2 regions of the Gottfriedia sp. NPDC057948 genome follow, and region 2 is predicted to be linked to the other one. Evidence: a T-box and tRNA genes for the amino acid it is inferred to sense, from the RefSeq annotation. Region 2 holds a T-box; the other holds one or more tRNA genes.
The links. A T-box is a leader RNA that pairs with one kind of tRNA and senses whether it is charged. The one in region 2 lies ahead of lysS (lysine--tRNA ligase), so its partner is inferred to be a tRNA-Lys.

Region 1 (16,666 bases), on a different contig from region 2:
ATAAGTAAAAGAACATATCGCGTAGTTATTAAAAGGGAAGAGCGATACATTTATTTATTTGATGTGACAGAACAGGCACAATTAGAGAAGTTATACGAAGATCAAAGAACAGTAATCGGAACTATTTTATTAGATAATTACGATGAAATGACACAGGGCTTAGATGACCAGGAGCGTTCTAGTGTAAATGGTGCAGTAACAACCATGTTAAATAGTTGGGCTAATAGCCATGGTATGTTCTTGAAACGTGTTTCATCCGATCGATATAGTGTAGTTTTAAATGAAGGAATTCTGGCAGCATTAGAAAATAACAAATTCTCTATACTAGACCAAGTAAGGGAAGAGACTACAAAGCGTAATTTACCTCTTACTCTAAGCGTTGGTGTCGGAGTAGGCAGTTTGAATTTAACCGAACTTGGCCAACTAGCACAATCTGGTTTAGATTTAGCACTAGGGCGTGGGGGAGATCAAGTAACTGTTAAAAATATTAACGGTAAAGTGAAGTTTTTTGGTGGAAAAACAAACCCTGTAGAAAAAAGGACGAGAGTTAGAGCGAGGGTAATCTCGCATGCATTAAGAGATTTAATGAAGAGTAGCACCAATGTTATGATAATGGGTCATAAGTTACCTGACATGGATGCTCTTGGTTCAGCAGTCGGTATCTTAAAAATGGTAATGCATAATGAAGTGGATGGTTATGTAGTAATTGAAAAAGATGAAGTAGATAAAAGTGTTAATCGTTTGATGAGGGAAATGTCTAAAAATGAACAATTTATGTCTTGTTTTATTACACCCGACAAAGCAAAAGAACTTATTTCTGAAGATACATTAATAATTGTAGTAGATACTCATAGACCTACAATGGTTGAAGAAGAGTCACTTTTAAATGAGACAGATAAAATTGTTGTGATAGACCATCATCGAAGAGGAGAGGACTTCATTAAGGATGCAATTCTCGTTTATATGGAGCCGTACGCTTCCTCTACTGCAGAATTAGTAACTGAGTTATTGGAGTACCAACCTAAGAAAATAAAATTAAGCATGCTTGAGGCAACAGCCTTACTTGCAGGTATCATTGTTGATACAAAGAGTTTTACTTTCCGAACAGGAGCACGAACTTTTGACGCAGCGTCTTACTTGCGTTCTAACGGCGCAGATACGATCCTCGTTCAAAATTTACTAAAACAAGATATGAATGAATATATTCGCAAAGCAGAATTGATAGAGGAAGCCTATATGTACAAAGAGGGCTTTGCGATTAGCTTTGGGAAAGACAATGTAAACTATGATCAAGTTTTAATCGCCAAGGCTGCAGATACATTATTAACGATGACTGATGTTATTGCATCTTTTGTTATTGCGAAAAGGTCAGATAATGTTGTTAGCATCAGCAGTCGTTCATTAGGGAATATAAATGTTCAATTAATAATGGAAGAGCTTGGCGGTGGCGGTCACTTAACAAATGCTGCTGCGCAAATTGAATCTTCTTCAATTAGAGAAGTTGAACAACATTTATTAAGAATAATCGATGAATATATTGAAGGGAGAACAAACAAATGAAAGTAATTTTCTTAAAAGATGTAAAAGGAAAAGGTAAAAAAGGAGAAACTAAAAATATCGCAGATGGCTATGCAAGCTTCTTAATCAAAAATGGAGATGCTATTGAAGCTACTGCAGGTAATATGAAAACTCTTGAAGCGAAAAAAAATAAAGAATTAAAAGATGCACAAATCGAATTAGAAAACTGTAAAAAGCTAAAAGAAACAATTGAAACTTTAACAGTAGAACTAAAAGCTAAATCAGGTGAGGGCGGTCGTCTTTTCGGGTCAATCACAAGCAAGCAAATTGCAGATGAGCTTAATAAAGTACATGGTATTAAACTAGATAAGCGTAAATTCGAAATGAATGATGCGATTAGAGGACTAGGTGTAACAAATATTAAAGTAAAATTGCATCCTGAAGTAAGTGCAACTTTAAAAGTACACGTTAAAGAACAATAAGAAAAACAAGCATCTGGAGGACTAGAAATGAGTGATTTGCTAAATGATCGTACTCCACCACAGAATATAGAAGCTGAACAGGCTGTATTAGGAGCCATACTGTTAGATTCAGAGGCGCTGATATCAACTTCAGAACGGCTTTTACCAGATGACTTTTATCGAGCTGCCCATCAAAAATTATTTGAAGCAATGCTTAAGATTGCTTCAAGGAATGAGCCTCTGGATGTTATCACGCTAACTTCTGAACTAGCTAATCAAGGAGTGTTAGAAGAAGTAGGAGGAGTATCATACTTAAATGATTTGCTGGCTTCAGTACCAACGGCATCTAACGTTGAATACTATGCGAAGAGCGTTGAAGAAAAATCTACTTTAAGAAGATTAATAAGAACCGCTACAAATATTGTAACGGAAAGCTATGCACCAGATACTCCAGTGGATGTTGTACTAAACGAGGCTGAAAAAAGTATCTTAAAAGTAGCTCAGCGCACAAACGTTTCTGGTTTTCAAAGTATTAAAGATGTAGTATTTACTACATTTAGTAAAATTGAGACTTTATTTAATCAACGTGGCGAAATCACAGGTGTACCGACAGGATTTACTGATTTAGATCGTATGACAGCGGGATTTCAGCCCAATGATTTAATTATAGTAGCTGCCCGTCCTTCAGTAGGTAAAACAGCTTTTGCGTTGAATATCGCACAAAACGTAGCGACTAAGACAGATGAAAACGTAGCAATTTTCAGTCTCGAGATGGGATCAGATCAGCTTGTTATGCGTATGCTTTGTGCAGAAGGGAATATTAACGCACAGGCACTACGTACAGGTAATCTTGAACAAGAGGATTGGAATAAGCTTACGATGGCTGCTAGTAGCTTAGCTGGTACAGGTATATATATAGATGATACACCTGGTATTAGAGTAAATGATATACGTGCTAAGTGTAGAAGGCTGAAGCAAGAGCATGGCTTAGGAATGATCCTAATTGATTACTTGCAGCTTATTCAAGGTAACGGTAAAAGTGGAGAAAATCGTCAACAAGAAGTATCGGAAATTTCACGATCTCTTAAAGGATTAGCGAGGGAATTAAAAGTACCTCTAATAGCCTTATCTCAGCTATCACGAAGCGTTGAGTCAAGACAGGATAAACGTCCAATGATGTCTGATATACGTGAATCAGGAAGTATTGAGCAAGATGCGGATATTGTTGCGTTCTTATACCGAGACGATTACTATGATAAAGAATCAGAGAATAAAAATATTATTGAAATCATTATTGCTAAACAAAGGAATGGTCCAGTAGGTACTGTTTCATTAGCATTCGTAAAAGAATATAACAAGTTCGTAAACTTAGAACGAAGGTTTGATGAGCAAGCACCAGGTGCTTAAAAATAGTTTGGAATAAGACAGGCGCAAATATCTTCAATCGTCTGATTGGGATCTCATCTAAAAAATAATCACATAGTGAATCTATGTGATTATTTTTTTTTGTTAGGGCAAACTATTTTTATCAAATTCTTTAGTTTGTATTTACGAACAAAAAAAACTTAGAATGGAATTATTTAAAGAGATTTATTGACAAATTCCGTAAGTTTGATATACTAGTTTTGGTTTTAGTTCGGAAATAGCGTAATTTAATCGGAGGTGCAGTACATTGTCATCAGTAGTAGTAGTTGGTTCTCAATGGGGAGACGAAGGAAAAGGAAAAATTACTGACTTTTTATCACAACAGGCAGAAGTAGTTGCTAGATATCAAGGTGGTAACAATGCAGGTCATACAATCGTATTTAATGGTGAAAAGTACAAACTTCATTTAATTCCATCAGGTATTTTCTTCTCAGATAAAATTTGTGTTATTGGAAATGGTATGGTTGTAGATCCTAAAGCTTTAGTTCAAGAGCTAGCATACCTACATGATAAAGGTGTTTCAACTGACAACTTACGTATTAGTAACCGTGCTCATGTTATCTTACCTTATCATTTAAAACAAGATGAGTTAGAAGAAGAGCGTAAAGGTGATAATAAGATTGGTACTACTAAAAAAGGTATTGGACCAGCTTATATGGACAAAGCTGCACGTGTCGGAATCCGTATGGCAGACCTTTTAGATAAAGAAGAGTTTTACGAAAAATTAAAACGTAATCTTGAAGAGAAAAATAATTTATTTGAAAAAATGTATGATTCAAATTCATTAAATATCGAAGAGATTTTTGAAGAATATTATGAGTTCGGACAACAAATTAAAAAATATGTGTGTGATACTTCTGTTGTATTAAATGATGCAATTGATGGTGGAAGACGCGTATTATTTGAAGGTGCACAAGGTGTAATGTTAGACATTGACCAAGGTACATACCCATTCGTTACTTCTTCTAACCCAGTTGCAGGTGGAGTAACAATTGGATCTGGCGTTGGTCCGACAAAAATTAATCACGTTGTTGGTGTATGTAAAGCTTATACTACTCGTGTTGGTGAAGGTGCATTCCCAACTGAGCTTTTCGACGAAATTGGAAATACAATTCGTGAAGTAGGTCGTGAGTACGGTACAACTACTGGAAGACCAAGACGTGTAGGTTGGTTTGATAGTGTAGTAGTTCGCCACGCTCGTCGCGTTAGTGGTATCACTGATTTATCACTTAATTCAATTGACGTATTAACAGGTCTAGAGACTGTAAAAATTTGCGTTGCTTATAAATTCCGTGGAGAAACAATTACTGAATTCCCTGCTAGCTTAAAACAACTTGCAGAATGTGAGCCAGTTTATGAAGAACTTCCAGGTTGGACAGAAGATATTACAGGAGTAAAAACTCTTAATGAACTACCAGTTAATGCAAGACATTATGTAGAACGTGTGTCTCAATTAGTCGGTATTCCGTTATCTGTATTCTCAGTAGGTCCAGATCGTAACCAAACAAATATCGTACGTAACGTTTACGGAGCTTAATATAATAAGGCCCTTAAATAAAAATTTAGGGGCTTTTATTATTTTTTTAAATAACTATTGCCAAATTATTAGAAAGTATGATAAGATGAATCTTGTCGTCATAACTAGTACATAGCTTATGAAGTTAATCATTTTATGAAGCTAATCATATTATGAGCCATTAGCTCAGTAGGTAGAGCATCTGACTTTTAATCAGAGGGTCGAAGGTTCGAATCCTTCATGGCTCATCTTTTCTTAAATTAATGTGGCCCGTTGGTCAAGCGGTTAAGACACCGCCCTTTCACGGCGGTAACACGGGTTCGAGTCCCGTACGGGTCATCCTTTTTTAATAAAATTATCTTGGTCCCGTGGTGTAGCGGTTAACATGCCTGCCTGTCACGCAGGAGATCGCCGGTTCGATCCCGGTCGGGACCGCCATATAATGGCTCGGTAGCTCAGTCGGTAGAGCAGAGGACTGAAAATCCTCGTGTCGGCGGTTCGATTCCGTCCCGAGCCATCATAAAAACTACTGTATATACAGTAGTTTTTTATTTTATATCAACCTTATTGAAAATAGAATTAAACAGTTCGATTTTACAAAAAAACCTACTTAATTTAAAATAGAAGTAAGTGGAGTAGACCTCTAGCAACAAGCTAGAGGTTTTTTTCAAAAATCTAGTGTTTGTATACAAAAAAAATAACACGTCAGATCGTATTCGTATTATATTTAGAGAGATAGTCCACAAAACGAAATTACTATGATAAGTTTATTTGTTGCCTAATTTAATATGAAATTGCAAAAGATATGTATAGAATTGACGGTAGCAAAAACTGACTAGAAAAGGAGTGCGGGGAATGAATAAAAAAATATTAATAGTCGATGATGAAAAACCAATTGCTGATATATTGAAGTTTAATTTAGAAAAAGAAGGTTTTGATATTGTTTGCGCGTATGATGGAGAGGAAGCATTACAAAAAGTAGATGAGTTTCTTCCTGACCTAGTTTTATTAGATATTATGTTACCAATTAGAGATGGTTTAGAAGTTTGTAGAGAAATTAGAAAGAACCATGATATGCCGATCATTATGATTACAGCAAAAGACTCAGAATTAGATAAAGTACTAGGTTTAGAAATGGGAGCAGATGACTACGTAACAAAACCATTTAGTACACGTGAGTTACTTGCCAGAGTAAAAGCAAATTTACGTAGACACCAAACAGGAGCTCCATCTGAAAAAGAGGAGTCAGTTGAAGTTATTATTGGCTCGCTGGTTATCAATCCAAACGCTTATATCGTAACAAAACGTGGCGAGAAGATCGAATTAACTCACCGCGAATTTGAACTACTATATTATTTAGCGAAGCATATCGGACAGGTTATGACGAGAGAGCATTTACTCCAAACGGTTTGGGGTTATGATTACTTTGGGGATGTACGAACTGTCGATGTAACAATTCGAAGACTTCGAGAAAAAATTGAGGACAATCCAAGTTATCCACTATTCATTGTAACAAGAAGGGGAGTAGGATATTACCTGCGTGATCCGGAGCAAGATTAATGGCAGCTTATAATAAAGTTGGTTTATTTAAATCAATTGTATTTAAATTTGTACTTGTTTATATTTTACTCATCTTGGTAGCTATGCAAATTATTAGTGTTTATTTTTCAAGAGAGCTTGAAAAGCAGCTCGTAAACAGTTTTACAGTTGCGATAAACGAACGTGCTAAACTACTGGCTTATAATATAAAAATAGAGTATGAAAAAAAGAAAACTCTGGACGACCCAGAAGTAAAAGCTAATATCCAAAAAATAGTTTCAGACTTCGGAAAGAATATTGGAATATCAGACGTAAGTGTTATTAACCAAAATAGTGAAGTCATTGCTACTTCGGATTCTAGTAATCGGTCTATTGTTGGTAAAAGAACTACTAATATTTTAGTAAAAAGAGCTCTTTTAGTAGGTACTAGAACTGAGAAAGTGTTAATTGATCCTAAAAATGGTCATCGAATGAAAACGATTGTTATCCCAGTAATGGAAGGTGACGAAATTGTTTCAGCCATTTACACAAGTGCTTCAATGGAAAGCACTTATGAAAGAATGGAATTAATTAACCGTATTTTTTCAACTGGTACACTTATAGCAGTCGCGATTACATCCATTTTAGGTATATTGTTGGCTAAAGCAATTACGAAGCCAATCTCTGAAATAAGAAGACAGGCCCAAGAAATGGCGAAAGGAAACTTCTCTCGCAAATTAAAGGCCTATAGTGAAGATGAGATTGGTGAATTAACGATATCATTTAATAATCTATCACGTAATCTACAGCAAGCCAGAGCTTCAACGGATGGAGAAAGAAGAAAGCTTCAATCAGTACTAGAACATATGTCAGATGGGGTTATTGCGACTGACCGTAGAGGGAAAATTATTCTCTTAAACGATCCGGCTGAAACGATGCTTAATGTTTCACGTGAAACAGTATTAAATAAATCGATCTTAGAAGTATTGGGAATCGAAAAGATTAATACTTTAGATGATTTATACGATGAGCCAGATTCAATCATGTTAGATTATAGTAATAATAAGAGACCAATGATTATACGAGCTAGTCTTTCAACTATTCAAAAAGAATCCGGTAAAGTTAACGGCCTAATCGCTGTCCTTTATGATGTAACTGAACAGGAAAAAATAGAGCAAGAACGTAGAGATTTTGTCTCAAATGTATCACATGAATTAAGAACGCCGTTAACAACAATGAGAAGCTATCTAGAAGCATTATCAGATGGAGCTTGGGAGAATAAAGAAATTGCACCTAAGTTTTTACAAGTAACTCAAGATGAAACAGAACGAATGATTCGATTAGTAAATGACTTATTACAATTATCTAAGTTAGATAGTACAGAATATCGTTTAATGAAAGATTGGGTTAACTTTACAGAGTTATTTAATCGTATAATTGATCGACATGAAATGAGTAAGTCACAAGAAGTATCGTTCAAACGCGAGTTCATAAGTAAGACAAGATTTGTATTTATAGATGAAGATAAAATTACACAAGTGTTAGATAATATTATTTCAAATGCACTAAAGTATTCACCAGAGGGTGGGACTGTAACTTATCGTATTAAAGAGTCTAGAGATCAAATATTAGTTAGTATTACTGACGAAGGTATGGGAATACCAAAAGAAAATCTATCAAAGATATTTGATCGTTTCTATCGAGTAGATAAAGCTAGATCGAGACAAGTTGGGGGCACTGGACTAGGGCTTGCTTTGGCAAAAGAAATGATTTATGCGCACGATGGTCATATATGGGCTAAGAGTGAAGAAGGAAAGGGTACAACAGTCTATTTCACACTTCCAGTGGCTGATGACCAAGAGGATGAGTGGGAATGAGAAGAGAACATATAAAATCAGTTATATTAACTACTCTTGTTATAGTAAGCTTAGTACTTTCATATAGCTTATGGTCATATCAACCAACATACGATGTACTTCAAAATCAAGACTATGTCCAAAAAGTTTCGATTGGTGCAAAGAGAGACTTTAAGGACATAGTAATTCCGAATTTATTAGTTGTGCATGAATCAAATAAAAATTATGAAACAACTAAACAGGGGAATATATCACCAATTTATAGATCATTGCAGAAATCTGAAATCACAAATTTTGAAAACCTGACAAATAAAACATCTGAAGTTGCCTATCAATCAATTACAAAAGGAAAAAATAAATTAGAAATTATTTTTCCAACTGTAGTACCAGTAGAGACATTAGGTAAAGTTCTTAATCTAGATGCAAAACGATTACAAAATGTTTTATTTGACCGAATAATCATCAATTTATCTACTAAACAGGATTCTTCAGCAAGGATCTATTTTTCAAATGAAGCACAAAATATTCTCTATGGAGCAACCTTTGATAACTCTTCAATTATTGCTTCAGTTGAAAAGATTAGAGACAATTACGAAAGCTTTACTGAAAGCTTAAGATATAAGCTAGATTCAGGTAAAATAATTTATTTACCTAAAAAACCAATTAAATTAACTACGATGGAGTTTCTTACAACGGATATAGATGTTGATAAATTAAAAGATGCAATATTTAGTGATCCTTCAAATGTCCGAAAAGAAAGTACTGATTCAGGAGATACATTCACAGACGGTACTAGATTAATGTCAGTTTCACCATTAAATCGTTCGATTTCCTTTGTTAACCCGACAACACCTGAAAACAATAATAATCAAAGTCCTAATTTATTAGTCCAAAGAAGTGTTGATTTTATTAATGCTCATGGTGGTTGGACTGATGGATATATTTTGTCTGGGGTTAAACCTGAGAATAATGAAGTTTCATTTAGACTTTTTGTAAATAATTTACCTGTGTTTAATAATTCAACAATTACGACGAGTTGGGGAGTAGACGATATAGAAACCTTTAAACGTCCATTGTATAAATTTAGAATTCAGGTGGACAAGAAGGAAAGTGAAATGGAACTAATGGCTGGTCCTCAAATTATGGAGATCATCTCTAATAATAAGTCGATTAATAAATCCCTTATTAAGGATATTAGCTTAGGGTACGAGACGATATTTGATGAAGATAAATCAACCATCAATCAGCCGTACTATAATAGAGCAATCCAGCTAAAACCTGTTTGGATTATAAATTACGATGACACATATAAAAAGATTGATCAAGATTTGCTAAGTAGAACTGGGGTGAATATTGTTGGATTGGAGTAGGATCAAAACAATATTTATTTTAACTTTCTTAGTATTAGATTTATTTTTAGCGATTCAATATTATCAAAAGCGAAGTAGCGATCAGTTTGATACAATGGCAGAATCGAGTATTGAGGAGCAATTAAAGGAAAATGATATCACGTATGTGACATTACCTAAAAATTCTTTAAAGGAATCTTATATATCAGGTAATAGTAAGGATTTCTCCAAGAAAACTATTGCTGATAGAAAAGGACAGAATATACAAATCTACAAAGATGTATTACAAAGTCAATTGAAAAAACCAGTTCCAATTGCAGAGACAAATAAAATACTCTTCTTAGAAAACTTTGTGAAGGAGTATGTTTGGAATGGTGGTAACTATCGTTATTGTCAAATTGATCCAACATCAAAAACGATATACTTCTGTCAAACCTATAAAGATCGCCTAATTTATAATATCGAAAGCTCAGTAGTTGAAATAAAGTATAACGATAATAATGAGATTTACGGGTATCGCCAAAGATATTTAGAAAACTTAAAAGAAATGATCGATAAAAAGAATGTGCAAGAAGCTTTACCGGCAATTAAAGCCATTGAAAATTTATTTGTAAAAGATGAATTAAAACCGAGTGATCGTATTACAAAAGTTGATTTTGGCTATTATACAGTAATCCCGTTATCGAATGGAGTTAAATTCATAGCACCAGCGTGGCATATCGTTGTCAATGAACAGCAGGATTACTTTGTTAATGCCATTGAGGGACAAATAATTAAGATAGATAATGAACAATGGAGTGAATAGCGATGAGTCTGCATTTTAGTGTACTTGCAAGTGGAAGTACCGGAAATGCGTTATACGTTGGGACGGAGAAAACTAAGCTTTTAGTTGATACAGGACTAAGCGGTAAAGCGATGGAGTCTTTATTTAAAGAAATCAACAGGGATATAAAAGAAGTTTCCGGTATTCTAGTCACGCATGAGCATAGTGATCATATTAAAGGACTTGGAGTTCTTGCCAGAAGATATCAAATCCCAATTTACGCGAATGAAAAAACATGGAAAGCAATGAACCATTTAATTGGAGAAATTCCAACAGAGCAAAAGTTCATTTTTAACATGGAAACGACGATTCAGTTTGGGGATATACAAGTTGAATCATTTGGTGTATCACATGATGCTGCTGAACCAATGTTTTACGTATTTCATCATAATGAGAAAAAATTTGTTACAATTACGGATACAGGCTATGTAAGTGACCGAATGAAGGGGATCATTTCTAACGCAGATATGTACATTTTTGAAAGTAACCATGATGTCGAAATGCTACGCATGGGTAGATATCCATGGAGCATTAAACGCCGTATTTTAAGCGATGTTGGTCACGTATCAAATGAAGATGCTGCACTTGCAATGTCAGATGTAATTGGAGATAAAACAAAACGTATTTATCTTGCTCATTTAAGCCAAGATAATAATATGAAAGAGCTTGCCAGAATGTCTGTTACACAAACATTAGAGGGAAAAGGATTTGAAGTTGGGATGCAATTTGAAATTCATGATACGGACCCTCAAAAACCAACAGATATAGTGTATGTATAAAACAAAGCGCATACTTAAGGGGAGAGTTTACTTTCTCCTCTTTTTTTTTACGTTAAAACATGATAATTTGGGCAGCAGAGAGTGGTACTCGACGTAGTCGCCAATTTTAGGAATTAAGTATAAGTGCAACTACGCCTCTGACTTCGCCTAAAAGGCTCGTCAATCGACGAGTTTTCTTTATGTGCTAAAAAAAGGAGCTGTGTATAAGTGGAAAAAATAATTTTAAGCTGTGATGAGCATATAGAATGGGCTCTTGACGATTTTGTGGATAAGTATAGTGAAACACCCCTGTTGAATAAAGTCGAAAAAACACATAATATATCCACAACCTGTGAATATTGTCAAAATGATGCCATATATATTGTGTCGAACATAGATTCCCCCACTAAATGTGGATAGAAAATGTGGATATGTGGATAACTTTTGTGCATAACTTGTTCGTAAAGTGAGGATATAGTGTGAATATCTCAATTATCAGTGTTGGAAAGTTAAAAGAGAAGTATTTAAAGATGGGAATCGATGAATACATAAAGCGATTATCTAGTTATGCAAAAATGGATATGATTGAAGTCCCAGATGAAAAGGCACCAGAGAATTTAAGCGATGCAGACATGCTAATTGTAAAGGAAAAAGAAGGCGAAAGAATTTTAAGTAAAATAGCAGAAGATGCTTATGTAATTGCATTAGCAATTAAGGGGAAAGAACATACATCTGAATCACTAGCCAAAAAAATAGATCAACTTGCCACATATGGAAACAGCAAAGTAGCATTTGTGATTGGTGGATCATTAGGTCTAAGTGATGCGGTAATGAAAAGAGCGGATGATACATTGTCATTTTCAAAAATGACTTTTCCACATCAATTAATGAAATTGGTTTTAGTTGAGCAAATCTATCGTTCATTTAGAATTAATAGGAATGAACCGTATCATAAATAGAGATAGTTTATTTTAAAATAGAAAAGGGAATGTGCTACCAAAAGTTTTTTGGATCACATTCCCTTTTCTATGTATTTAGTCTAATTTCCCATCATAAGTGAAGAAACTATTCTCTGGACTTAATTTGTAGGACCGTTGTCAATGCTAGCTTCGATGGCGTTTTGAACGTTTGCCGGCACCGATGATAGGAAGTCATAACCGGTCATAGACTCAATTGAATCTACACTTACCCTATAATAGCTCCAAGCATGGCTAGAAGTTGTTTGATCATTTGGTAGAACTACTGCTATTACCCTCGTAGAAGTTGTAACACGACTTATATCATTATTCCCATTAGGTAGTACTACAATTACTTTCCATGTTTTTGCTGGTACGACAACGCCATTCCCAACAGTAGTTTTATATCCATTAGACCCAGTGCCCCCGGATCCATAGCCCCCAGATATTACATATAATTCGTTTCCAGCTGATACAAGTGAACGACTATATTCCTCTAAATTTGCCCAAGTAATTTCGTTGTTATTTGGAGCTTGAGGAATCATATTGCTCATTAGAAAAGTTGCTGAATTATTAGCAACAGTAGATGTACGATCAGCGGATGGACACATGTGACCTCGATCAAATCCGCTTCCTGAAAATTCACTAGCAGTACCTTGATACCACCCTGATGGCAATGTAGTATCAGCACGGAAGTCATCTTGACGAGCCGTACTTCCAAGATCAGATGAACCTACATGCCAGCTAACCCAGTTAGGCTCGTGTTTGCTATTATTGTAAGATAAATCGTACTGAGGTTTAACCATGAAATAATTATTAGAATTAGAGATATTATTTGTAGCATCACTTGGATTTCCCAATCCGATATGATCATTATCAGTGCCCGTCTGTGTTTCTGTTGAAGGTTCCGCTGTAGAAGACAAATTTTGAGGAACTAGGCTGCTCGTAATCACAAAGTCATTAGCATTATTATTCGTGTCCCAACCATTGCCTTGGCCTTGGGCAGTTCCACCATTGTTATCCTTACGTTCTACACTTGTCGTAGCAGAAAGAGTACCTACTGGTGTAGTTTCAGAATCATTTGCAGAGCCGAAACCAACAAAATCTACCACATTTGCATTTGTTGAACCTGATACCGCTGTAGTCACTTTCGCTAGTGCAACTTTTCCACTGCTTGCACTTAAATTTATTGTACCTGTAACATCTGTAGTCGGTAGATCAACAGTTCCTCCACCACCACTTGCTTCTTTAATTAAATAATACTGGTGTGCCCCAATACTACCTGTCAAATTTGTAATGCTACTGAACGTACCAGTTGAAGAAGCATATTGGACAGACCATCCAGAAAGACCAACACTTGTATCTGTAGGATTATAAAGTTCAATATAGTCATTTTTGTAGGAAGTACCACTATTACCTCCACCACCATAGACTTCACTGATCACAACATGAGTTCCAACAGCAGCCTGTGCAGGTTTCGTAAATAAGTTTCCTAAAGCACTACTAAAAAAAACTAAACTAGAACAAACGAGGTAGGCTGTCTTTCTTTTTAAATTTTTCTTATTTTTTTCAGAAAATATTGTGTTTTGTTCCATTCGACTTTCTAACATAAAATAAAAACCTCCTACTAAGTTTTGAAAAAACATTGATAGAGTAATTGAAACAACCCAAAAATAAGAACTTGATCCATTCATCGTGTATGCTTGGGGGGAAATAAAATAGTAGGTGTCCTAAAGATAGTGTACTGGTTGAGGATTCTTGTGGTACCGTGGACCCTGGATTATAGAGAAAATGGGCTAATATGATAATTTGTACAGAAAAATAAAAAAACATGTTTATTAGAGCAAAAAAACTATTACTTAATCTAGACTAGAGTGTTTACATAAAAATACCAATAAAAACGTTAGGCACCTCCTAATAGTATCTTCCACGAATTCAATTGATCAAAGGCAGATGGGCCAACTATTTCGTATTCACATAAAACACCAAGAATGACTTTTAAGAAGGGTGGAGTTTTAAACATTTTGGTTGGCCAAGGTTCGGATGGGGATTATAACGGGAATAGTAGCGAACTTTATCAATCAGAAGATAAAGGGCAAACCTGGAAATTTATAAAAGAGGTTAAAAAATAGGTACTCATAGTCAAACAGTTGATTCTATAAAGAAGATAAAGAAAGATCTCTCGAATTTTTTGAGAGGTCTTTCTTTGTCTTCTTTACTTGAGTTATTAGGTTAAGAATTTCTAATTTATCCCAAAAAATTAAAATCGTTAAAATTTATGGAATGACAAACTGCAAATTCCCCCAAGTCCATTTCTATAAAATACCCATATAAAACAATGAAAAAAGGAAGATTACTCCAAATATATAACAAAATATGACAAATTTCTTTCTGCATCTTACGCTAAAATTCCCCAATTTACTGTCCCTATAACCCAACTTATAATGAAGAATGGCGACTTAATTGTCGTAAAATTTTTAACAATAATAAAATTCTGTCATTAAAGGGGGAAAATGGTTAGGGGGGAATAGAGCTTTTGTTCTATCTATTAAATTAAAGAAGGGAAATGAGAAAGGTATGGGCCATCGTAAAATGAAAAAGATGGTCATGTCAACGTTTCTTGCAACTTCAACACTGCTAGGCTACACAGCTCAGGCTTTTGCCATGACAGGTGGAACATCTGCAAGTAATAGCCAACCTGTTCAGTTAGACAGTAATAGCAAACTTGACTTGACTCAAGCACAACAATTGCAAAATTTATATTTAGAGAAGCTTCAATTTAATCCAAAGCTATTAAATTCTTCGGACCAACTAGATTTAATTATTCAATTTAATGTTGATCCAGCCGCAATTCAAATGCAAAATCAACAGAAGAATGCATCTTCTGGAAAACTTTCTGTTAATCAAGAAAGCACACCGTCTATTACGTTAGAAAGTGCTCAAACAGAAGTAAATCAAACACACAGTGCTTTTAAGAGCTTCATTAGCAACGAGTCTAAAAAATTAAAAGCTACAGGCGAATCTTCTAGCTCTATTCATATAGGAAGAGAGTATACTCAAGTATTTAACGGTTTAGCTGTCAAAATTCCGAAAAGTTCACTTAATGATCTATTGGCATTACCTTACGTAAAGAGTGTTTATCAAAACGTTAAATATGCTCCAATTCCAGCTTCTCAGTCAATCGATGTCCCAGCAGAGGTAACAGGTGACGGAAAGGTTTCTGATCAAAAAACAAATCCAAATGTATTACCTACTATTCGTTCAAATCGTTCTAACACACAATCAGCAAGTAGTACTTTAGATAGCTCTTCCGTATCAGAAAAAGCAGTTAATACGCAGTCTGGAACAGTTCCACCTCCGGGTCCAGAAGGCCCGCAATCTGGTGAAACAGCAGTTCTCGACTGGTTGAAAATACATGATCTACAAAATGAAAACATCACAGGTAAAGGCGTAAAAGTTGGTGTTATTGACACAGGTCTTGACTATAATCATCCAGATCTTGCTGGAGAATATCAAGGCGGTAAGGATTTTGTAGACAATGACAATGATCCAATGGAAACGGTCTATTCTGATTGGTTGGCTGCAAAGAATGCTAATGATTCACTTCCATCTAATCAGCAAGATCCAAACTTTCCAACAGATTACCATAATTACATTACATCACATGGAACTCACGTAGCTGGAACAATTGCAGGACAATCAAGAAATAATTCTCCATATGCAGTTAGAGGAGTTGCTCCTGAAGTTGAGTTGTATGCTTACCGTGTATTAGGTCCTCATGGTGGTACAGATGAGGCAGTAATAGCAGGGATTGAGCAATCTTATAAGGATGGGTGTAAAGTAATTAACTTATCACTTGGTGCACCTTCTAATGATTCATTGTCTCCTAATGCTGTTGCAATTAACAATATTTCTGACCTTGGAGTAACTGCAGTTATTGCTGCTGGTAATTCTGGTCCGGGGGCTGGAACAGTGGGAACACCGGGGGCTGCAGCAAAGGCAATAACTGTCGGCGCAATCGCTACACCTACCCAAGTTCCAACGTTTGACATCCATTCATATGGAGCATCAGGGGAAGATTCATTTGCGATTACAAATACTCGTTTAATCGGAAAGGATTTCACGGAATCGGATTCAAAGCTTAGTGGATCGACTCAGTATGATTTCGTAGATGCTGGATACGGCACACCTGCTTGGTACGATGATCTTCGTAATAAAAATATTGATGTGAAAGATAAGGTTGTTCTTATCAAGCGCGGTGCTGCATCTATGGACCAGCTAATGATGTACGCGACTAATGAACATGCTAAGGCATTGATTGTGTGGAACCCATCAGACAATGCTAATCTTCTATTTGATGATCAAGGGTATTATCCATTTTATTTTGGTTCTAAGGGTAGTACAGTTTACACTTTGCAAATAAGCAAGAATGATGGAACAAAATTCTATAATGCTTTTAAGGCCGGTACGATTAAGAAAATATCTG
Region 2 (16,666 bases):
CTGAAAGACTTAGATGTGCGATTGAGGAACACGTATTTCAATACGAAAGTCTAGACATACACATAACGATGACGTTTGGACTATCGAGATTTAATCCGCAAAAAGGTGTAGTTGAAAGTATTAATCGCGCTGATAAGGCTATGTATGCAGGAAAACAAAGCGGGAAAAATTGTGTTATTTGTTACGAAGATTTGAATGGTGAAACACCTTCTTGTTAGAAGGTGTTTCTTTTTAAAATTGCTCATTTTTAAATTAAAAATCATATAGATCTACTATCCTGTCTGCTGTTTGACGGTTTCTACATAATTTGTAGAGATCATTAAAAAATCGTTCTACTTCATTAGGAGTGCTCGGAATTGGTATATCTACTTGAAGAGAACCAAATACTTGTTTGAAATAAGCTTTTCGTTCAGCATTTTTACCATCCCGTTTCAATGGATTATATTTCCAAACTAAAGAAAATTGTCTATCCTGCTCACGAATTTCTCTTATTTCTGCAGCTGTTGTAGATTTATTTTCAACATATATGACTAAATAAAAATTGTCATTACGATGCCAGTCGATTAATAGTAAATAATAGCTTTCTTCCTCGACTTTACTTAAATGAAAGGCTGAAACAATTGGTTTACCGTTTGTCCATTGTTGAAAATTTTGTAATGTATTGAAAGTTGTTGGTATTTCTTCAATAGTAAATAAAGAATTAGTTGAAACCATCCAATTTTTTATCTGATTTGAAATACTGATTGCATATTCTTTTTTCATCTTATACCTCTAACTTAATTAAGTCCTTTTCATTATCATATCATCAAAATCGGCTTAATAAAATTCCTCCTTGTAATAATCTACCATCTATAAGTTAAAGTCCAATTACTCATATTATTAATGATGATTTAACTAAGGAGGATTTTATAATGGCAAGAGGTAAAAGCTTTAATCATAAGAAAAAAGGTCATGAACCAACTCATCCAAAAGGATCACTAGTCGCTCCTGAAGACCGTAAACATGAAGATCGAGAAGAAGATTATATTGTGACAGAAGAAGCATTTAAAAATCGTATTCAATAAAAATTGATTAAAATGGGACTCAGATTTTATAAATCTGAGTCTCATTTTTATTTTTGCCCTTATATTAACCTTTGTTGAAGTTAAATAAATGGATTAACTGATTTTTATTCACTGCTTGAAACAACAATGGAATAGGTGGCCCACTTGTTCTATTTAAAACAAGCTGATAGATCATTGTGAAAAAAGATTTTTGATTTGCTTTCATTATTTTTTTATCGTCATGATAACAAATCGAGTATAATTCTTTCATTAATTCAGTTTGATTTTGGAGCTCGGTATTTAATAGATAGTCACATAAATTTTTCAACCAATATTGCTGTTCTTCAGTTAAAGAGTGATAAAATTCAAAAGCCTGTTTTGCATTTATTATGATATTTTTTTGTGGATTGTATTTTTTAATCCAATATTCAGCCAACTGACTAATTTTCTGTATTTCAATGGATGAGTAAGTTTCTCCATTATTAACAAATATGTCTTTTAAAAGATCTATATTGTAATTAACGAGAGGCAGAATGCTAGCTACATGATTAAACTTTGGATATTTTTTATCAATTTTGCCGTTATGTGCAAATTCGACCGATTTGCAAATATCTAAATCGAGTAAAGATTGATCAATATAATTTGATTGATACCGTTCAAATTCTGAATAGTTTTTAATCACGTCTTCATCTAGACCAATCTTAAATGCTGCTGTTGGTTTATATTTAGCAAACATAAAGAGAATCACTTCGGGTAAATAGATTTGCATTAACTCAGCTGGGGTTATTAAATTACCAGAGGAGCTCGACATTTTTTGATTTTGACCTTTTATGCCAATAAACTCATAAGGTGTATAATGAGGTGCATCATAGTCAAATATAGCTTTAGCAATTTCTTTTGAAACATTGTAACTACCGGTTTCAGATGAATGATCTCTTCCACCAGGTTCAAATACAACATCTTCTTTCATCCACCTCATAGCCCAATCAATTTTCCAGTTTAATTTAATATTGTTTGAAACTTCTACAGATAATTGATTTGAAAATCCACAACGGCATGTATAATCTAAAGTTTTGCTTTCCTTATTATATTGAGTTATTGAAGGATCATCTTTCTCACAATTTTCACAGTACAGAGTAATAGGGTAAAAATCATTACGTTCTTGTTCAGTTGGAACACTTGTTTTGAATTTCATTAGAATATCATAAATTTCTTTTCTTTTTTCAATAGCATGTATAATGTCTTCATTGTATCTACCAGATTTGTATTCTTTACTTTGATAAATAAACTCAACCTCAATGCCTAGTTTAGATAAGGAATTTTCAAATTCTTTTTCAAAGTGTTCAGCGAATGTTGAGTGACAGCCATATGGGTCAGGGATATTTGAATAAGCTTTCCCTATAAAATGATGATAAGTTGAATCAATATTATTCGGGACCTTCCTAAAACGATCAAAATCATCCCAAGAAAAGATAAATCTTGTTTTCTTTCCTAATTTATTTAAAGCTTTCACAACAAAATAAGTTGTAATGATCTCACGAAAATTTCCAATATGAACCGACCCGGATGGGCTTATGCCAGATGCACATACATAAGTTTCTTTATTTGGATATTTTTCAATTATTTCATTTGCGATTTTAGTTGCCCAATGCATGTTTTCACCTCAAAATTATTTTTATTTTACAATTGCAAATAAAAAAACTCCCACCCCCAAGATTTAATCATCTTGAGGACGAGAGTTTGTTAACTTCGTGGTACCACCCCAGTTTATTGATATGTTACCATACCAACCTTATTTAGGTACGGCACGAATGCTTATACCCTATCTCTATAACGGGAGAACCCGTCGTACCATCCCTAAAGTGAACTTTAGTTCCATACGAAGCTCCAAGTCTTTTTTCATAAAGTTCATTATTACCCCTTTTTCAGCACACAGGAGCTCTCTGTAAATAATTTTAACTTTACTACTTTTCTCTTCATAGCTTTTTAAATTTCGAAATATTAATTGTTATTATATTAATCAAAACAATATTAATTGTCAATTAAATTTAAAGTTGAATAAAATGATTAATATGCTTCAATAGGTGGTGCCAAAATGAACGATTCTGGTGGGGATTTAGTATTAATAGGTGGATATTTTTTAATACTTGGAACATTAACTTCAGCTGTTGGTGTTTCAAGTAAAAAAATTATTAGTGAAGATTTTGGAAGAGATCTATTTGCTAAAGGGAATGCAATTGAAGCGTTTGGGAACTCTATCCAAGCAATCGGCAGAGAAAAATTGTATAAAAAGGAAAAACATGAATATGAATTAACAATCATGCTTGGTTCATGGATTCAAGCATCTGGTAACATTACAAATACAATTGCCACAACATTAGAACGTGAAGGCTTTGAAGAAGAAGGACATAAATTAAATACCATTGGAAGTGTTATTCAAGCAATTGGTGCCCAAATTGAAACAACTGGAACATTAGATGAGGGGACTCAACTAGCAAAAATTGAAGCTTATGGTAATGAATTAATCGCTTTAGGGGCATTAATTGATGGAATTGGTAATGCAGCATTGTTGAATGATAAAATTATTTTAGGAGAAAATCTACTGCTTGTTGGTAGTTGGGTTCAAGTTTTTGGAGCGATTTTAATTGTGTATGCTCTAATCAATATAAGAAGAGAAGAAGAAGAAAAAAATCATTCAGAATATCGATATGGTTATTATCCGAATAAACAATTTGAATGGTAAATTAATATTTTGTTGTGAACAATACGAAAAAAAGAAGGTATATGGTTTTAAATAGCTAATTTTATATTAAAATTAAATTAAAACATTTTGTTTTTCTGTACAAGGATTTTGTGAGAAAATAGAATTTATCAATTTAAATAGAATAAACCAATTTTTTGAAACAGAGGTATGATTAGATGAATTTAAAAATAATAACAGATAGTGCGGCTGATTTACCAAAGGAAATTATTGAACAATATAATATTGATGTCATTCCATTACGAGTTTATTCAGAAAATGAAAAAGAATATTTTGATGGTTTAACATTGGATTCAAAGACTTTATTTAATGAAATGCGTAATGGAAAAGTATTTAAAACGTCTCTTCCTTCGTATGAGTATATTTATAATACTTTCGCTAAATATGCAAAAGAAAATACACCATGTATCTATATTGCTTTTTCTTCTGAACTTTCAGGTACATATCAATCAGCAGTAATGGTGAAAAATGAGTTTGACGAGGAGTTTCCTGATTTTGATTTAGAGATATTTGATACAAAAAGTGCATCAATCGGACAAGGGCTAATTGCTGTTAATGCTGCAAAGCTTGCGATGAATGGAGCTACAAAAGAAGAGGTTGTTCATAATATAAAACATAGCATACAACATATTGAACATATCTTTACAGTAGATGACCTTCAATATTTGGTGCGTGGAGGCCGCTTGAGTAAAGTGGCTGGTTTTGTCGGCAATTTATTAAATATTAAACCAATCTTACACGTTGAAGATGGAAAGTTAATACCACTTGAAAAAATTAGAGGTTCTAAAAAATTGATAAAAAGAATTCTTGAAATTATGGAATCTCGTGGGACAAATTTATCAACTCAATTAATTGGTATTTCTCATGGTGACGATCTAGATAAAGCAATTGAAATTAAAAATGCTATGGCAGAGACATTTGGATGTAAGGAATTTGTCATTAATTCAATCGGGTCTGCTATAGGTGCTCATGCAGGGCCAGGCACTTTAGCGATATTCTTTATGAACGAAAATAAAAAATAAAATGAAATAAATAGCTAATTTCACAAAATGAAATTAGCTATTTTGTTTTAATTTTCTGACAATATTACCCGGATAATAATTCATACATAATTACTTCATAAAAGGCAAATAGTATTTATGTAATCTTCAACAACTAATTTTTTATGAGGTGAAAACGATGTCAATTTTAGATAACTGGGATCAATGGAAAGACTTTTTAGGTGATCGTTTAGATGCAACAGGTGACAAAGGTGTTGGTGAAGGTGCTATTTCTGAAATGGCATATCGCTTAGGAAATTATTTAGCAAATGAAGTTGAACCAAAAAATGCAGAAGAACAAATTTTAAAAGACCTTTGGGAAGTAGCAGATGAACAAGAACAACATACAATTGCTCATCTAATGATGAAGTATGTTAAAAATAAATAATTAAAATAATGCGATTAAAAAATAGCCCTGTGAATAGAATCATAAGGGCTATTTTTTATTTATTTTATTATTAAAACTTTCTGTTTGAAGCAAAAAAGTAGGTTTACAAAGAAACAATAAAATAATTAAAAATTAAACTTGAAAAGGACATATAATTAACATATACTGTACTTATTGTGAGTACTGTTTTCGGATTAAGGACAATTACTATTTACATTTTAATTGTTTTTTTGTATGATAGACTTTCTGTTCAAATTTCGCATTTAACATAAAATGTTTTTTTGCACTAATAAATAGAATGGAAAATTTGAACGAATTTCAACACTGCTTGAAAAAAATAGATAGAAGAAATGGGGATAATATATGAATAATCAGCAAAACTCGGCTGACACGCCGTTTAGTGTAAAAACGATTATTGGTCCAATGATGGCAGTAATCGTAGGTATGATCATGGTTATTTTAGATAGTACGGTAGTAAACGTAGCATTACCTGGAATAACCGAATATTTTAAATCTGATTTAACAAAAATGCAGTGGACGATTACAGGATATACATTGGCATTATCGGCTGTTATACCACTTGCAGGCTGGATGTCTGATCGTTTTGGAGCTAAGAAAATTTTCTTATTAACGATTTTGTTTTTTACAATCGGATCAGTTCTTTGTTCTGTAGCTCAAACACCTGAACAGTTAATTTTATTTCGAGTAATACAAGGAATTGGTGGAGGAATGGTTGCGCCAATCGGTATGGCAATTATTTTTAGATTAGCTCCTCCAGAAAAAATCGGTTCAATTATGGGGATGCTTGGAATTCCGATGTTACTTGCGCCTGCATTAGGTCCGGTTATCTCAGGATGGTTTGTTGAGTATTCTACTTGGCATTGGATTTTCCTAATTAATTTACCAATCGGTATTATTGCAATGTTCATTGGCGCTAAATTCTTACCTAATTTTGAATCTAAATCAGTACCTGCTTTAGACGGATTAGGAATTATTATTGCTCCAATCGCATTCTCAATGTTAGCTTACGGAGTTAGTCAAAGTTCAATAAGTTGGACTTCAAAAGGAACATTAACAGGTTTAATTGTTGGTGGTGTTGCATTATTACTTTTTATCTTTGTTGAACTTCGCCTAAAACAACCTTTACTTGAGTTGCGTGTATTTAAATCGTCTGATTTTGTTAGAAGTATTTTAATTACTTGGATTATGCAAATTGCTTTATTCGGTTCTTTCCTAATTGTTCCATTATTTTTACAAACAGTTAAACAATATGGGGCATTTGAAACGGGTTTAATTATGTTACCTCAAGCATTAGCATCTGCTTTAATGATGCCAATTGGTGGGAAAATGTATGATAAAGTTGGAGCTAGACCGATGGCGTTAGTTGGTTTAACAATTATCACATCTGCACTATTCATTTTCTCTAAAATTACAGTTGACTCTTCAAACACATTTATAATGTTAACACTTGCTATGATGGGTGCTGGAATGGGATTATCAATGATGCCGATTAATACACACGTATTACAATCTGCACCAAGACATTTAGTAAGTCGTGTAACGCCTTTAACTGCGGCTGCTCAGCAAGTAATGGTATCATTTGCAGTAGCAGGTATGGCTGGATTTTTAACTTCAAGTACAAAGGATTATATGGCAAAAACAACGAATCCTTTAAATGCAATGATTTCAGCATTTGGTGATACATTCTTACTAGCAGCAGGTATTGCATTAGTAGGAGCATTGTTAGCAATTATTTTACGTAAACCAAAAGTGCAAGATGCAGATGCGTCAAAAGCAGATCTTGACGAGTCAAAATCTTCAATGATGGTCGGTCATTAAGAAATAATAAAGAAGCCAAAATTTAAAATTAACGGGATCTCTTCGGGGATAAAATTTAGAAATCGCATTTAAAATCGCAGACCATTTCGCTGTAGCGGAATGGTCTGTTTTTATTGATAGTAGGCTTTTTGTTTAATTAATTCAGGATAAATGGTTTATAAAATAGGACTAAAATCTTAAGTACAATAGTTATTGTACATTGTGTATTTAAAGCGATTAGTATAGTTAAAATTGCTTCAATCCTTCCTTAGAAATTGAACATATTACAACTTTACAAATGAAGATATTTTATAAATGTGGTAAAATTTTCTAAAAAATGGAAATGTTATGATAAAATAAGCGTAATTGACATTAAAGGAGGAAAAGTGATGAAATGGTACACAACTCTTTTAAGTATTACCTTGCTTCTAGTTCTATTAACTGCTTGCTCGTCTAAACCATCTCTAGACCTTGTTAGTAAAAAAGTTGAGATTGTTAAAGATAAAAAATATGTTGGCTCAACCATTTTAACTGAAGGTGATAAAAAGGGACAAGAGGTTATTCCAGCAGCTTTACTCTACGAATTTAAAATTAAAAATAATGGAAATCGACAAATCGGAGGAACAGCAGATACGACTTTAAAGGTAAAGTTTGTTCCTAGCAAAAAATTAGCTACTATATCCAAAGATATAATGGGATTTAATCTATTTAATCCTTCGTCGTATTATGGAACGGGCTTAGGTTACGGTGTTCAGTTTGATGGGGGAATTAAATCCAATAAAATTGGAAAATACATTCTTACATTTGACTTAGGTGTAACCGAGGAAACTTCTCAAATTCCTGTGAGAGTTCCGTCAACAGACAAACTAGAAAAACTAAAAGAAAATGCTTTAGAAGGTACTTTAATAGTAACATCGGGTGGAAAAGAAATTGCTAATTTTAAATTAAAAAAATAATAGTCGAAATATATCCTATTTTATTGTGAATATGTAAATAAAAAAACAAATCCTTGGTACGAATACCAATGCTTTGTTTAGTGTTAATATTACGCTATTTCAATTACTTTTTTTAGCATTTGTCCCCCAAAAGAGAACAAATTAAAATTGGCTTCTTTTTTTGTCATTTTTGATTATAATTTAAATAGTATCGAAAAAATTTTAATAATTTCTACAATTTTAAGAGAACTATTATAAAACTAATTGAATTGTAATAAAAATGTCCTTATTATGTAAGGTTAGTTATGTATAATAAAGGCTCGAATATAGATTTACTTTACAATGGAGCTGATTTAATGATTAAAAGTATTTGCAAAACAACTTTGGCACTATCAATTTTAACTGGAGGTTTATTCTATGGAAATACTACTCCGAGTTCAATTAAGACCGTGGAAGCTGCGACGATAAGCGGTACAGTAACTGCATCAGTTTTAAATATAAGAAGCGGTCCTAGTACTAGTTATAAAGTAATTGGGACACTTAAAAAGGGTGCGAAAGTTACGATTACAAGCACAAGTGGATCTTGGTATAAAATAAAAAGTGGAACAAAAACTGGATGGGTTTCAAGTAAATATATTAAAAAAGCTCCAACTACAGTTTCTGCCACGACCGTAAATAAAATGAAAACTTTGGGTACTTCAAAACAATTAATCATTGTGTCAGCAGAAAATGAAAGTACAAGAAATGTTTTAATTGAAACATTTGAAAAAAGCGGTACTAGCTGGAAAAAATTACATACATACTCAGGTGTGATCGGTAAAAACGGCATGATTAATAGTAAGCATGAGGGTGATTATGAAACACCTGAAGGGAAATATACAATTACAACAGCATTCGGTCGATATTCAAATCCAGGTACAAAAATGACATACCGTAAAATTACTTCAAATGATGTATTTGTAGATGATTCAACTAGCAAATTATATAATACTTGGCAATTGGCATCAGAAAATAACGGTAGATGGAAAACTGCCGAAAAGATGAATATTTCTCAATATGATTATGGATTTGTAATAAACTATAATTCTGCGAGAACCCCAGGAAAGGGTAGTGCAATCTTCTTTCACGTAGCTGGAACTTCGGGATATACTGCAGGCTGCACAGCTACATCTAAAACAAATGTAGTATCCATTTTAAAATGGTTAGATCCTGCAAAAAAACCACTAATTATTCAAACACCATTGAATAAATTAACTCAATATTAATATGATTTGAAACTGGTCAATGATTTGATCAGTTTTTTTATATTTCATACTAAGTAATTTGCTGAATTAATGATGATTTATTTCAGAGATGAACGTCTTGTTTATCGTTCGAGTGAAGGGGAAGAAGTGGTGTCTTATCAGAAAGGCTTTGTTAAATTTAAATGTTAAGGTTTTTGAACTAAAAAAAGGCTGTCTATATAGACAACCTTTAGGAACTCTAATTACTTTTGTTTTATGAGCTTTATTTTAAGCTATTAACAAGTTGCCTCATTGAGTTTAACTGAGAAGATAGCTCATTAAACCAATCCTCATCTCCTGTTGAGAGGGCCAAGTCAATTAGAAAGTGAATCTGTTCTTTGTTTGTCACTTTCGAATCAGGTATTTTCTTTACGTTTCTATTTAGCATTTGAATGGACTTTCCTACAGTCGTATTATTATCTGAAGTTATGACATTTACCTTTACTACTTCATCAAGATTAGTAAATGATTCAACAAAACCTATTACTAATTCTCCATGCAATGATATACCCTTAACCCAGTCACCTATTTTTAAAATAGAATCATTATTTATGTTCATTTTTTTCCACCTTCTTAAATAAATTTACTAGTTAAATAACTTGTGATTATTACAGCCATAACAACAAACTGTAATTTTTTTTATTACATTTCGGATAAATGAAGGCTTAACCTTCACTTTATTAGCTGCTCACTTCTCACATTTGATATGATCGACAATGTCCTTAATAGTGTATTGCTTTAAATAGCCTCCAAGATGTTTTTCTGCTCCTAAGAAGATATTAAAAAGAACATTTTGCATATTTGCCCCAACAACACACTTTTCATTTGATTCTGGGCACTTAGGTTGCAATGCCCCCTCAGAGGTTATCATATAAATGTCCCATAGATTTACTTCATTTAAATCTATAGCAAAAATAAATCCACCACCAGTGCCTTCCTTCGATTTTATAAATCCATGCTTTTTTAACAAACTAAGCACTTTACGAATACGAACTGGATGGACACAGGCACTCCCTGAAATTGCATCACTTGTAGACATCCGATCCGGCTGCAGCGCAAGATAAGTTAAACTATGAATGGCAAGAGTGAAATCACTATTCATGGTCTGCCTCCTAAAATCGTTAATTTCTATATATATTTTGTGATTATATTTAGTACTTCAATAAAATGTGTTAGAAAACTGACCTTTAATTATTAATATAAATTATTAATTAGCTACTTTTTGTGATTTAATGTATGTGAATGTTCGTAGTTTACGAGGAAGAAAACTACGAATTTCTTCTTCATTATAACCAACCTGTAATCTTTTTTCGTCAAGGATTATTGGCAGGCGCAACATTTTGGGATTATTTATGATTAATTTATATAATTCATTCAGTGGGAGAGAATCAATATTTATATTTAATTCTTGAAACGTTTTTGATTTTTTCGATATAATTTCTTCAGTACCAGTTTCTGTCATGCGAAGAATAGATTTAATCTCCTCAAGTGTAAGAGATTCATTCATAATATTTTTCATACTATAATCAATCTCATGTTCCTCTAACCAAGCTTTTGCTTTGCGACAAGATGTACAACTTGATGTTACATATAGATTCACCATTCTTTTACACTCCTTATATTTAAAATGTATTAAAAAAAATTACAGTTGGGATAAAAAACTAATCAATTTATATTATCTAATAAACAAATTGTTTGGCTCCTTACTCAATTTAAATGAGTATACTGTAATTTTATTATTTACAGTTATAAGTGTCAACTATATTTTTAAAATTTAAATGATGGATTGTTTTTTATACTGAAACGAAATAAAAAAATGAAATATACAATGAATTAAAAAAAGTAAAGTGTAAAAAGTTAGTTTATTTTGAAATTTCTAAGTATAATAGAATGTACAATTAAAATAGAACGAGTATTTTTAGAGGTGGAATATGAGCAAACTAGAATTTTTTGAAATAGAGACTAGTCGATTAAAACTTAGAAGGTTTAAAGATGAAGATGTTAGCAACTTTTATATATATCGTTCAAATCCCGATGTTGCGATTTATCAAGGCTGGGAAAATTATAAATATCAACAAGCAACTGATTTTATCGAAAAGCAAAAGTCAGCTGAAATGAATATTCCTGATTCATGGGTTCAAGTTGCGATTGAAAATAAAATGGATGGTCGACTAATAGGGGATATAGGAGTACACACTTTATCAATTCCTAAAAATCAAATTGAAATCGGCTTTACATTAGAACCAATGTACCAGAATAAGGGATATGCCTTTGAAGCATTACAAGGGATTCTTGATTATTTATTTAATGAATTAAATAAAGAAAAAATAAACGCAATCGCTGATGAGAAAAATTCATCCTCAATTAAATTATTAAGAAAGTTAGGATTTCAACAGATAAAAATAATAGAAAATTCATATTTTAAAGGCCAATATGTAAATGAAATTATGTTTGGACTATCGAAAAATGATTGGAATAAAAAGTAGGAGCTGGGAATGAAATGAACTTCTTTAAAGGAGCATTGTATTTATCATTGGCCGCAAGTATTTGGGGTATGACTTATGTCGTCAGTAAAGTAGTATTAGATCATATTTCCCCATGGTTATTACTAGAAATGAGATTTCTTTTAGCATTATTAACATTAGGAGTAATCAGTCTTTTCCAAAAAAGCTGGAAAATTAATAAAAAAGATTTGGTTCCTCTCGCAGTTATTGCTTTAGTCGGATATACTGGCTCAATTGGTTTTCAATTTGTAGGTACAAAGCTTTCAGGCGCAGCAATGGGCTCTTTAATTACTTCAGCTTCACCTGCATTAATATCATTATTTGCTTTTTTTATTTTAAAAGAAAAAATAAATAGCCGTAAGATTGTATCGTTAATTTTAGCAACAATTGGCGTGATCGTTGTAATAGGATTACCAAAAGGTGGATCAAATTTAGGCGCATATTTTGGAAATCTCATACTAGTAGGTGCAGCAATTACTTGGGCATTATATACAGTTTTAAGTAAAGTCCAGACTAGTAAATATTCTTCATTAACCGTAACAACTTGGGCGACGGTATTTGGCGTAATTTTTACATTACCATTTACGATTATTGAACAAAGTAAACACATAACTCACTTACCATCTAATGGTTGGATTTGGATGGGTGTCATATTTTTAGGTACAATCTCAACAGCTGGTGCCTTTTATCTTTGGAACAAAGGATTTGAATTTATTGATACTTCCACAGGATCATTATTTTTCTTTTTACAACCATTAATTGGTACGATATTTGGCTATTTTTTATTAAATGAAGAAATTAGTTCATCTTTCTTTATAGGAAGTATTCTAATAGTAGTAGCAGTGTATTTATCGATTAAAGAACCTAAGCAGAAAACGACACTTCAATATAACTCGAAAAAAGCATGACACATTTTAAAGTAGTTGATATACTCAACTGCTTTTTTTATTGGCTAATTTACTTAAATATACGAATCTTAAGATTAGATGAATTGAATTTTTAGAATACAGACTTTTATATTTATTTAAATTGACAAATGTAGTTAAGACAAATAATATAAATCTTGTACGATACATCGTATAAGATGTATTTTACTTAGAAGTATCTTGTTGGAGGGATTAAATGGTAGAACGACCAGAATTTATTCGTGAATCAATCGATTTTTTACAGCGTTTTTTAATGAAAAGCCTTCAAAAGCATTCGGAGGAACATGGCGTTACAATTCCACAAGCAAGAGTTATTGGCGAAGTGTATGCTCATAAAACAATGAGCATTAAACAACTTTCTAAAAATCTAAAAATGACGCAAAGTACTGTTTCAGATATCGTTGAGCGTCTGACTACAAAAGGCCTTTTATTGAAAACACCAAATCCAAAAGATAAACGTTTCGTGGAGATTTCTTTACCTGAAAATATTGCAGATGAAATACACGGTAGCATGACTGAAATTGCAAATAAGTCATTAAATAGTGCATTAAGTCTTCTAGACCATGATGAACAAGAGATTGTAGAGGAAGGAATGAAATTATTAGTTACAGCTGTTAAGAAAAAGATGGAGACAGATGGAATGGATAATTATGAATTCTTTGACGTATTGTACTTTCTTGATGAGGAAAAAGGAAAAAAAGAGAAATAAAATAATGAAGGAGGGGACCGAGTGAACAAAATCATAAAGGGTCGTTGGGTCATTTTTTCAATTTGGTTAATTGCTACAGTATTGTTAACAGTTCTTCAGCCTGACATAAATGCTATTCTACGGAATAAGGGACAGGAAGGAGCGAATAGCGATTCACCTTCTGTTATGGCAGATCATATCCTCAAAAAAATGGATACTGCAAAAGGAACGAATAATCTGATTGTTTTTTATGATAAGAATAAAATTTCGAATGACGAAATGAACAAAATTAGTGATGCTGTTAAAGGAATACGTGATAGTAGTAAAGAACTAAGAATTTCCGAAATTATTGATCCTTTTAGTATTCCAAATGCAAAAAGTTCATTAGTCTCAAAAGATGGCACCACACTAATAGTGAGCTATAAGCTAGATAAGAACGGAAGAGAAATAGATGATATAAAAAAACAAATAGATATTAAATTAAGTAAGGTACCAGTTGAATATTATCTAAGTGGTGAAGATTTTATCAATAATGATTACTTAAAAGCTTCGCAAGCAGGAGTAGAAAAAAGTGCTGCTTTGACAGTTATTTTTATTTTAGTCGTACTTGTTATTGCGTTTAGGTCGATCGTTACACCATTTGTATCATTGATTGCGGTTGCATTTTCTTATCTATGTTCAATGGGAATAGCTGCTCAATTAATCGATAAAGCTGGATTTCCGATTACAAGTCTTACTCAAATGCTACTAATTCTTATTCTTTTTGGGATTGGTACTGATTACAACATACTCCTTTTTAATCGTTTCAAAGAGGAACTTTCACTTGGACATTCAGTTGATGAATCAATTGTAAACACATATAAAACGGCTGGTAAAACAATTGCCTATAGTATTTTAACTGTGTTCATTGCGTTCCTAGCACTTGTATTCGCAGAGTCTCCAATTTATAAATCAGGTGTAGTAGTTGTAATAGGTGTATGTATATTATTACTAGAAATTTTAACGTTAACACCATTTATTATGAAGGTATTAGGAAAAAAACTTTTCTGGCCATCTAAAAATGTTGGTGGACACAAGGAAAATAAATTTTTTGGTAATTCTTCTGCTTTTGCCATAAAGAAACCGATTATCACAATTGTCGTAATACTATTGATTTTAACTCCGATGGTATATTTCCATCAAGAAAGGCTAAACTTTGATACAATTGGAGAACTGGGTAATAAATATCCTTCATCAAAAGGATTTAATATCGTTTCGGATCATTTTGGTAAAGGTCAGGCAATGCCTGCAACAGTCGTTATTGAAAATAACAAGGCGCTTGATAATAATCAATCACTTGCAGTAATTGATAATGTTACTGAAAGACTAAAGAAGATAAAGGGTGTTAAGCAAGTATCTTCAGTAACACAACCTGAAAGTAAACAAATTGATAGTTTTTATGTTGATAGCCAAATGGGTACAGTGACTGATGGTATTTCAAAAACAAAAGATGGGGTTAACGAGATACATGACGGATTAAGTTTGGCTCAAGATAAACTAGGATCAGCAGATTTTTCAAAGGTTAACCAAATGGTAGATGGAACAACGCAACTACAAAATGGTGTAACAGCATTAAGTGGTGGGTTAAAACAAATTCAAGCAGGAATTGGTAATGGTTCTAGTAATTCTCAAACGATCTCTAGTGGTATAGCAAAGATTGAAACGAATCTAAGAAAAATGAGTAGTGGTGTATCATTATTAGCAAAAAATTATGAGAATATGCAATCGGGTTATAAAGAATTAGGAACTCATTACCAACAATCAGCACAAGCATTGCTTGGTCTAAAAGGCACAATTTCTCAAATGCAATCTATGGTGACAGCACTAGGAAGTAGTTATGCAAATTCAAAAAATGATGTAAATTACCAAACATTAAAGCAAACAATTGATCAAACAGTTGCTTCATTAAATCAAATTACTCCAGAAGGAATCAAAGCATTAAATGATAATTATAATGCTGTAACTTCAGGTTTTGCTACTGCAAATAGTAATCTTTCTAGTATGGGTAATGGCTTAACTCAAATGGCTGATGGCTTGAAAAAGCTTGAAAGTGGCTTAAGCGATGCATCTTCTGGAATCGGAAAAATTGTCACAAATATGAATAAAGTATCAGATGGACTTGGTCAAATGAAATCAGGTCAGCAACAGCTAGTAACCGGCATCAATGGATTTAGTACTTTCGGGGAAAAACTATCAGATGTAAACGGTGGGTTAGAGAAAATATCTGACGGATTAGGAAAGACAAATGATTTCTTAACACAGTATAATTCTAATAAAACGTTCTTTATTCCTAAAGAAGCATTGGCTGACGAGAACTTTAAAAAATCAATAGACATGTTTATGTCAAAAGATAGAAAGATTACAAAACTAACAATTGTTATGGAGAATGATCCATATTCAAAAGAATCTTTAAAAACGATCAATAAAATAAATTCAGCTGTTAAAAATGGACTTAAAGGCACAGAACTTTCAAATGCAAAGTCAGGTGTTTCTGGTCCAAGTGCTACAACAAATGATATGAACAATATTTTGAGTAGTGACCTAAATAAAACAACAACCATTGTTATTATTGGGGTATTACTTGTATTATTCCTAGTGATTAAATCATTCTGGACACCAGTATTTATCACTGCATCACTTTTAGGAGCATACTATTCAGCTATGTTTATGATCAACTATATATTTATAGATTTTCTAGGATACGAAGGAGTATCTTCTTTTGTTCCGTTCTTCTCTTTCATAATTATCGTAGCTTTAGGCGTGGATTATAGTATCTTCCTAATGATGAGATTTAAGGAATATACTCATTTGGCACCGAAAGAGGCAATCGTATTAGCATCTAAGCATACTGGTGGAGTAATTATTTCAGCGGTAATTATACTTGGAGGCACATTTGCTACACTTATGCCTTCTGGAATCCTTTTATTGTTTGAATTAGCAATAGCGGTAATAACTGGTCTAGTCGTCCTTTGCTTTATATTATTACCGATCTTCTTACCAGCAATGATCGCATTACCAGAAGCATTGGCTAATTTATTTTCAAGAAACAAGGAAGCTAATGTTGATACAGAAAAACATGTAATCTAAAAGAATAATAGATTTAGTTAAAAATGCCGACTTGCTATCCAAATAATAGTAGGTTTGGCTTTTTTTTTAGGCTGTTTTTTGTATTCATTGTTTCACTTTTGGAAAAAAATGTATAATAGATAAATAGAATATGTTCGAAGGAGCTTTTACATGT

Region 1: it encodes a tRNA-Lys, which carries the amino acid that the T-box ahead of lysS (lysine--tRNA ligase) is inferred to sense. The anticodon was not compared.

The regions. Positions count from the first base shown of each region.
Region 1 covers NZ_JBHVPN010000002.1:1,638-18,303, forward strand. The annotation lists gene ACFVRR_RS04040 (DHH family phosphoesterase) at 1-1,560, shown strand, start outside; gene rplI (50S ribosomal protein L9) at 1,557-2,000, shown strand; gene dnaB (replicative DNA helicase) at 2,028-3,386, shown strand; gene ACFVRR_RS04055 (adenylosuccinate synthase) at 3,652-4,941, shown strand; tRNA gene ACFVRR_RS04060 (tRNA-Lys) at 5,096-5,168, shown strand; tRNA gene ACFVRR_RS04065 (tRNA-Glu) at 5,188-5,259, shown strand; tRNA gene ACFVRR_RS04070 (tRNA-Asp) at 5,283-5,358, shown strand; tRNA gene ACFVRR_RS04075 (tRNA-Phe) at 5,365-5,437, shown strand; gene yycF (response regulator YycF) at 5,776-6,480, shown strand; gene walK (cell wall metabolism sensor histidine kinase WalK) at 6,480-8,315, shown strand; gene ACFVRR_RS04090 (YycH family regulatory protein) at 8,312-9,664, shown strand; gene ACFVRR_RS04095 (two-component system regulatory protein YycI) at 9,651-10,448, shown strand; gene ACFVRR_RS04100 (MBL fold metallo-hydrolase) at 10,451-11,245, shown strand; gene ACFVRR_RS04105 (CxxH/CxxC protein) at 11,453-11,644, shown strand; gene rlmH (23S rRNA (pseudouridine(1915)-N(3))-methyltransferase RlmH) at 11,704-12,183, shown strand; gene ACFVRR_RS04115 (DNA/RNA non-specific endonuclease) at 12,303-13,790, opposite strand; gene ACFVRR_RS04120 (S8 family serine peptidase) at 14,758-16,666, shown strand, end outside.
Region 2 covers NZ_JBHVPN010000003.1:177,419-194,084, reverse strand. The annotation lists gene ACFVRR_RS07495 (sensor domain-containing diguanylate cyclase) at 1-218, shown strand, start outside; gene ACFVRR_RS07490 (hypothetical protein) at 253-762, opposite strand; gene ACFVRR_RS07485 (hypothetical protein) at 912-1,064, shown strand; gene lysS (lysine--tRNA ligase) at 1,129-2,697, opposite strand; T-box leader at 2,769-3,032, opposite strand; gene ACFVRR_RS07475 (DUF6944 family repetitive protein) at 3,139-3,786, shown strand; gene ACFVRR_RS07470 (DegV family protein) at 3,963-4,826, shown strand; gene ACFVRR_RS07465 (DUF3243 domain-containing protein) at 4,984-5,232, shown strand; gene ACFVRR_RS07460 (MDR family MFS transporter) at 5,596-7,071, shown strand; gene ACFVRR_RS07455 (hypothetical protein) at 7,440-8,006, shown strand; gene ACFVRR_RS07450 (SH3 domain-containing protein) at 8,342-9,250, shown strand; gene ACFVRR_RS07445 (IDEAL domain-containing protein) at 9,492-9,827, opposite strand; gene ACFVRR_RS07440 (RrF2 family transcriptional regulator) at 9,957-10,370, opposite strand; gene spxA (transcriptional regulator SpxA) at 10,476-10,871, opposite strand; gene ACFVRR_RS07430 (GNAT family N-acetyltransferase) at 11,200-11,754, shown strand; gene ACFVRR_RS07425 (DMT family transporter) at 11,769-12,680, shown strand; gene ACFVRR_RS07420 (MarR family winged helix-turn-helix transcriptional regulator) at 12,895-13,407, shown strand; gene ACFVRR_RS07415 (MMPL family transporter) at 13,429-16,512, shown strand; gene ACFVRR_RS07410 (hypothetical protein) at 16,663-16,666, shown strand, end outside.